3 regions of the Pseudoalteromonas sp. BSi20480 genome follow, and region 3 is predicted to be linked to each of the others. Evidence: predicted binding sites of a transcription regulator. Region 3 holds the regulator's gene; each other region holds the start of a gene.
The links. The regulator sigma-54, encoded in region 3, starts transcription at its own class of promoters, with help from an activator protein. The targets are predictions, from matches to a motif close to GTTGGCACGNNNNTNGNNT.

Region 1: the regulator sigma-54 is predicted to act here: its motif matches at 1,410-1,428, upstream of P20480_RS09135 (hemerythrin domain-containing protein).
Region 2: the regulator sigma-54 is predicted to act here: its motif matches at 1,638-1,656, upstream of nirB (nitrite reductase large subunit NirB).

The regions. Positions count from the first base shown of each region.
Region 1 covers NZ_BADX01000084.1:7,449-9,729, forward strand. The annotation lists gene P20480_RS09145 (TonB-dependent receptor) at 1-202, opposite strand, end outside; gene P20480_RS09140 (hypothetical protein) at 448-861, shown strand; gene P20480_RS09135 (hemerythrin domain-containing protein) at 947-1,372, opposite strand; gene P20480_RS09130 (tetratricopeptide repeat-containing diguanylate cyclase) at 1,649-2,281, opposite strand, start outside.
Region 2 covers NZ_BADX01000137.1:31,463-33,743, forward strand. The annotation lists gene nirB (nitrite reductase large subunit NirB) at 1-1,488, opposite strand, end outside; gene P20480_RS05445 (hypothetical protein) at 1,899-2,135, opposite strand.
Region 3 covers NZ_BADX01000099.1:73,426-75,706, forward strand. The annotation lists gene hpf (ribosome hibernation promoting factor) at 1-236, opposite strand, end outside; gene P20480_RS07670 (RNA polymerase factor sigma-54) at 263-1,762, opposite strand; gene lptB (LPS export ABC transporter ATP-binding protein) at 1,832-2,281, opposite strand, start outside.

The DNA.
Region 1 (2,281 bases), on a different contig from region 3:
CTATGTCTTGAAGTGCTAAGTTATCACCAAAAGGACCGTCAATTGTTTCATTTTTAACAGAAAGACCTTGAGACTTTATAACTTGACCAGCCACCTCTATGTGTTCAATCGAATCTTTTACTTGCGTATTTTCAGCTGCAAAAGCAACAAGGGGAGTGTTTAATATGGTGGCTAACGTTAGTGCTAAGTATGCGTGTTTCAAGGGTTGTCTCTCTAGTGTAATTAGTTATTGGCGATAAAGACCGAAAGGAATAAAAATATCTTTCAATTAAAGTATAACTTTTTAATTTTTAGAATGGATGCGTGCAAATTATTCTTATTATAGTCTTAAGCTTTAAATGTTGTTGAATACCTACTTGGATTAAATCTAAATAGTTTGAAATTAATCATACCTTATACGGTCTTGTTCTGTTCTTGGTTTATTTATATATTTTTAAAGGAAATTTTATGACGGATTCTTTAAGTAGTGATGTTCAAAATCGTTTGCAGTGGTCACTTTTATCTTTGCGTGTAGGTGTGTTTATTGTAATGGTTATGTGGACGTTCGATAAGTTTGTTAACCCTGCACATAGCGCACGTATTTTTGAGCATTTTTATGGGATTAGTGGCTCTACAGATATGGTGGCTTACATTATTGGTGCGGTGCAGCTAGTACTTGTTTTAGCGTTTTTAGCAGGTATTAAAAAACGTATAACTTACGGTATTATTTTCATAATGCACGGCTTATCAACGCTTTCATCTTACAATCAGTACATTGATGGCTTTAATAACTTATTATTTTTTACTGCGTGGCCAATGTGGGCAGCGTGTTTTGCACTTTATTTATTACGGGATCAAGACGTAAAATATACTGTTAAATAAAACAGCCAAACAAAAAAATGGTTATAAGCCAATTAGCTTATAACCAAAAGTACACAGGGAGGTGTATGAATTCTTACTTGTACGATTAATGCATTGCGTCGTTGTATTTGTCGCCTAAGCGCTCTTTTTGCCCTTCAGACAGCGCTTTACCTGCTAGTTGAAATACTTCATGTTCTTCTTCATCTAAGTGATGATGCACTAAATGGTGTAGTTTTTTAGCTTCTACTAACCATGCTGATGAGCTCATTTCGGTGTCTTCAAGTTGTTCAATTAGTTCATCAATTTCATGATGCTCTGCAACACTGTGGCGTGCTTTTTCTTGCGTTAGATCTTCGCAAATTAATGGATTATAAAAGTAGCGCTCTTCAAATTTTGCATGTTCTTCTAGCTCTGTTTTTAGCTCATCCATTAAGCTATGACGTTTTTTTGTGTCGCCCTTGGTTTGAATAAGCGCGTCAACTAGTTTGCGTTGTTTGTCATGATCATTACGTAGTGCTTCAAAAATATTCATAAATCATCCTAATCAATTACGTTGCTTAATAACTATTAAGCAAACGCAGTGCCAGATTTCAAGTTATTGAAAATAATGAGTTTATATATTTTAGGCTATATTTTTGGATTGTTTGTGTATTTTTTACAGACGAGAGGATGAAATAATTTCTTACTTTTAATACGAGCTAATACTTCACGTGCAGCTATTTACAATTAGCTTGTTAAAAACATATTTGGGGGCATGTGCTTGTTAAAAACATATTTGGGGGCATGTGCTTGTTAAGCTTTAATACGCCTAGGGCTGCTCAACATTAACCTGATTACGGCCACTTTGTTTAGCCTTATAAAGAAGCTCATCAGCATGAATGATCAGTTTTTCAAGTGAGCGGTTAGAAGAGGAGCTAATTGCTGCACCTGCGCTAAACGTAATGGTTTCAGTATTATTTAAACCTTCTATTTCGCTACAAATATCTATCAGTGTATTGGCAATAGAATCGAACGTTGTTTTAACGCTTTGTTTATCAACAGTGTTTAAAATAAATAACCATTCCTCACCACCATAGCGGCCAAATTGGTCGTCATCAGCAAGTGTATTTTGTGCTGCACGAGCAAAAGCTTTAAGAACGGAGTCACCCACATCGTGGCCGTAAGTGTCGTTAATGTGCTTAAACAAATCTAGATCGACAATGGCAATTGTAGCATTGCTTTGCTTAAGTTTTTGAGCCGCTTTTTGCATAATACCGCGTCGATTTAAACTGCTAGTTAAGTAGTCAGTCAGCGCAATGTTATAATATTTTTTACGTTGTAGTACTTGTTTATAAATAAGTAATAACGACATAATAACTAAAATAAACGCAATTGTTGCGCTTAACCGCCAAATTATTTTTTGTTGATACTCTTCTTTGGCGAGTAATTCGTTAATGTTTTT
Region 2 (2,281 bases), on a different contig from region 3:
AACCACATGGAGTAATTCTTGACGCGAATACGCGAAGTGCTCACAGAGGTGATTATTTACTTCAACGCCTCGACTTGCCAGTTCGTCGTCAACTACCGATTTAAGTAACGCTGCACAACCACCGCAACCGCTGGCAGCTTTGGTGCATGATTTAACTGAGGCTAAATCGCATGAGCCACCATCAATAGCTCCAACAATGTCGCCTTTACTCACGTTATGACACGAACAAATAGTGGCTGTATCGGGTAGGGCGCTGCCCGCAAGAGAAGGGGCGCCGGCGCTATCTGGTAAAATTAAACATTCAGGGTGCTCTGGTAAGTCCATGTCGTTTAACATGTATTGAAGTAGCGTATCGTAATCACTGGTATCGCCAACAAGGACAGCGCCTAAAAGCTTATCGCCAGTTTCATTTAATATAATTTTTTTGTAGCAATCTCTAATTGGATCTTGATAAATGAGCTCTTTGCAGTTGGGCGTTTTTGCATGCGCATCACCAATAGATCCTACTTCTACACCTAATAGTTTTAATTTAGTGCTCATATCTGCACCTAAAAACTCAAGCTCGCCGCCACTTAGCTGGCTTGCTGCAACGCGAGCCATGTTGTAACCCGGCGCCACTAAGCCAAATAACTTTTTGTCCCATAGGGCACATTCGCCAATAGCCAAAATATCAGGGTCTGATGTTTGGCACTGGTTATTGATAACTATACCGCCACGCTCCCCAAGCTCTAGATCAGCCACTTTACCTAGCTGATCATAAGGACGAATACCGGCAGAGAATAGAATTAAGTCGGTTTCTAAATAAGTGTCGTCTGAAAAGTTTAATCTAAAGCGGCTAGTTTCACCTTTAACTATTTCGCTGGTCGCTTTTGATGTATGAACAGTCACACCCAGTTTTTCTATTTTATTTTTTAATAGCGTGCCGCCTTGCTCGTCTAGCTGGACAGCCATAAGCTGCGGCGCAAATTCAACAACATGTGTATCAAGTCCTAATTGTTTAATGGCGTTCGCGGCTTCAAGTCCTAATAAACCACCACCAATAACTACACCACTTTTACTGGCTGCGGCACTGGCTTTTATTTGCTCTAAATCCTCTAGGGTGCGATAAACTAAACAATGTGGTTGATCGTTTCCCTTAATTGGCGGGACAAACGGGAACGAGCCCGTAGCAAGTACAAGCTTATCGTACGGGTATTGATCGCCTGTTTGAGTATTAACAACTTTGTTTACTCTATCTATGCCTTCAACCCATTGGTTAGTGAATACATTAATATTGAGTTGTTGATAATTTTCTAAAGTTGTTAGCGCTAAATCGTTTGCTGTTTTACCATCAAATACGCTTGATAAATAAACACGGTCGTAAGCTAAATTTGCTTCACCACACAAAACGGTGATGTTTGCGTTAGCATCGCTTTGGCGCATTTTTTCTACAAAATGATGTCCGACCATACCATTGCCAATTATTAGTATTTTTTGCGCGGTTTGCATTAGGCATTCCTTCAGTGACGGTTTAAATTTTACACACAAAAAAGCCCGTCACAATTGTAATTAAATACAATTGTGTACGGGCCTCTTTGCCTCTGGTTGCTTTTTCAACCAATATGTATGCCGTTAATTAACGTGCTTAGTGTTCAATAAAGCAATAACCTAGCCATAACTTTAAGCTGTTGATTAATAGTTATATTAATGTGCTTTTAGGATTTAGAGATTTAAAAACGAACACTTTAGGTGCAAGGTTAGTACTAATTAGTGCAGTAAAAAATATATTTAATGTTTTGAAAATGAGTGAGAGTTATCCCCATTGTTTTGTTAAATTGTGGGAGCTACTCATATGGGTGTGTTGCGTGCAACATCCATTTAACCAGTGATAAGCGCTAACGTGTTTTTTAGCTATGTAGTTAACTATTAATGAAAGCGAGCAGGGTAATCATAGTTATATAGAAGCCAACGCCTAGCGCAATAACCGGCACTACTTTATTGGATTTCCTTTGTTTAAAACTAGCATAATCTTTAAATTCCATTTTATAGCTTCCAAACGTTGTCACTTTTAACAGCATACAACCTGTTGCATAAAACAAGAAACCGAAGGCTGTTTCAATTAAAAGCCATAAAAATATATCTGTAACAATGCTCATTTTTCCCCCTTAATCAAAAGCTCAGCTAATTAGCGTAAACCAATAATAGTAAAGCATAGTTATTGGTAAAAAATAATACTTAAATTGTAAGTAAACATGCGAGTGTATTCTCTCACATTTTGCAAAATGCAAACTTGTCAATTGCA
Region 3 (2,281 bases):
TCAATCAATGAATCAATAGCTGCATACATATCTTGATGTTCAGTGGATGCGAATAATTCAGCACCACTTACATGAATAGTTGCTTCTGCTTTTTGATTTAATTTTTCTATATCAAGAATGACATGAACATTATTAATATGATCAGAGTGCCTTTCTAGCTTCGCAAATTTGGTATTTATATAGTCTCTTAATGAATCAGTTAGTTCTACATGACGACCAGTTAAATTTAGTTGCATAAGCATTACCCTCTTTGTTTAGCGTCTTAGATCAGGCTCTTTCGCTGATTTGACGGTGGAATAGCCAGAGATTCGCGATATTTTGCGATTGTACGTCTCGCTACTTTAATTCCTTGCTCAGCCAATATATCCGCAATTTTGCTATCACTCAATGGTTTTGCTGAGTTTTCTGCTGCGATTAATTTTTTAATAAGTGCACGTATTGCCGTAGATGAACATTCTCCACCATTTTCGGTACTAACGTGGCTTGAGAAAAAGTATTTAAGCTCAAATATTCCACGCGGTGTGTGCATATACTTTTGCGTAGTTACGCGCGAAATTGTTGATTCGTGCATTTCTACCATTTCGGCAACATCATTTAAAACCATCGGTTTCATGGCTTCTGGCCCGTGTTCAAAAAAGCCCTGTTGTTGTTTAACAATACAGTTAGTTACTTTTAAAAGTGTATCATTTCTACTTTCTAAGCTTTTTATAAACCATTTAGCTTCTTGTAAATGTGAGCGAATAAATTGACTATCGCCGCTTGATTTAACTGTACGCGACATCGCTGCATATTGGCTGTTTACACGAATTTTTGGCATGCTGTCTGGGTTTAACTCTACAATCCAGCGGCCTTTAATTTTTTTAACTGACACATCAGGTATTACATACTCAGACTCTTCTCGTACTATTGTGTCTGCAGGCTTAGGGTTGAGCGTATGAATAAGTGTCATTACTTCTTTAAGCTCATCTTCTTTGAGCTTCGTTTTTTTCATTAATGTACGGTAGTCACGAGCAGCTAACAAATCAATGTGCTCGGTTAAAATCATTTTTGTTTCATCAATAAAAGGCGTGCCTTTATCAAATTGATTTAACTGAATACACAAACACTCTTGTAAGCTACGTGCCGCAATACCCACTGGGTCAAATAGCTGAATGCGCTTTAATACCGCTTCTATTTCGTCAAGTTCAACCTCAACGTCATCGTCGTTATCTTGATTAAAGCTCTCTAAAATCTCTTCGCAACTGAGTGTCAGTATGCCTGAATCATCCACCGCTTCTACAATAGCAATAGCGATGGCTTCATCTGTAGGGCTAAATGGCGTTAATTGTAATTGCCACATTAAGTATTCGTGAAGCGTTTCAGTTGATGCGCCCTGATATATAGACTCATCTTCAGGCATTGGGCCTGAAGATGATGCAGGGGCTGCACTCATATACTCATCCCAGCTAACATCCATTGCCATGTCGTCACTTACGGTATCTTTAGCAAGCGCTTCACCACTGTCTTGTTCATACTCGCTAGGGGCTTCATCGGCAGATACGGTTACTGTAACTTCATCGTTATCTGCTTTTTGCTCATTTTTGCCCGCAAGATCATCGGCATAGTCTTGCTCCTCAACCTCAAGTAATGGGTTGCTGTCGAGCGCTTCTTGTATTTCTTGCTGAAGATCCAATGTGCTTAATTGCAGCAAGCGAATAGCTTGTTGCAACTGAGGTGTCATTGTAAGTTGCTGGCCCATGCGCAGCTGTAGTGATTGCCTCATGTATCTCTAACAATCCTTTTAAGTTGTTATAGTTAATACTAGCAGATGCTTATAAATAAGGCGTAAATGTTACAGCCTAAATTGCTCGCCTAAATATACATCGCGTACAGTTTTATCATTTAATATGTGTTCAGGGGTACCAGAAGCAATCAGTTCCCCATGAGAAACAATGTAGGCTTTTTCGCAAACATCAAGGGTTTCTCTTACATTGTGGTCTGTTATTAATACGCCAATCCCACGGTTTTTCAGGTGTTCAATAATTTTTTTAATATCTAATACTGAGATAGGGTCAACACCGGCAAATGGTTCGTCTAACAAAATAAACTTTGGATCTGCGGCTAAAGCACGTGCAATCTCCACTCGGCGACGTTCTCCGCCCGATAATGCCATGCCTTTGCTGTCGCGAATGTGTTGAATGCTAAATTCATCTAATAGATTATTCAATGTATCTTCTCTGGCTTGTTTAGTGAGCTCCTTTCGAGTTTCTAAAATAGCCATTAAGTTTTGATACACTGTTAA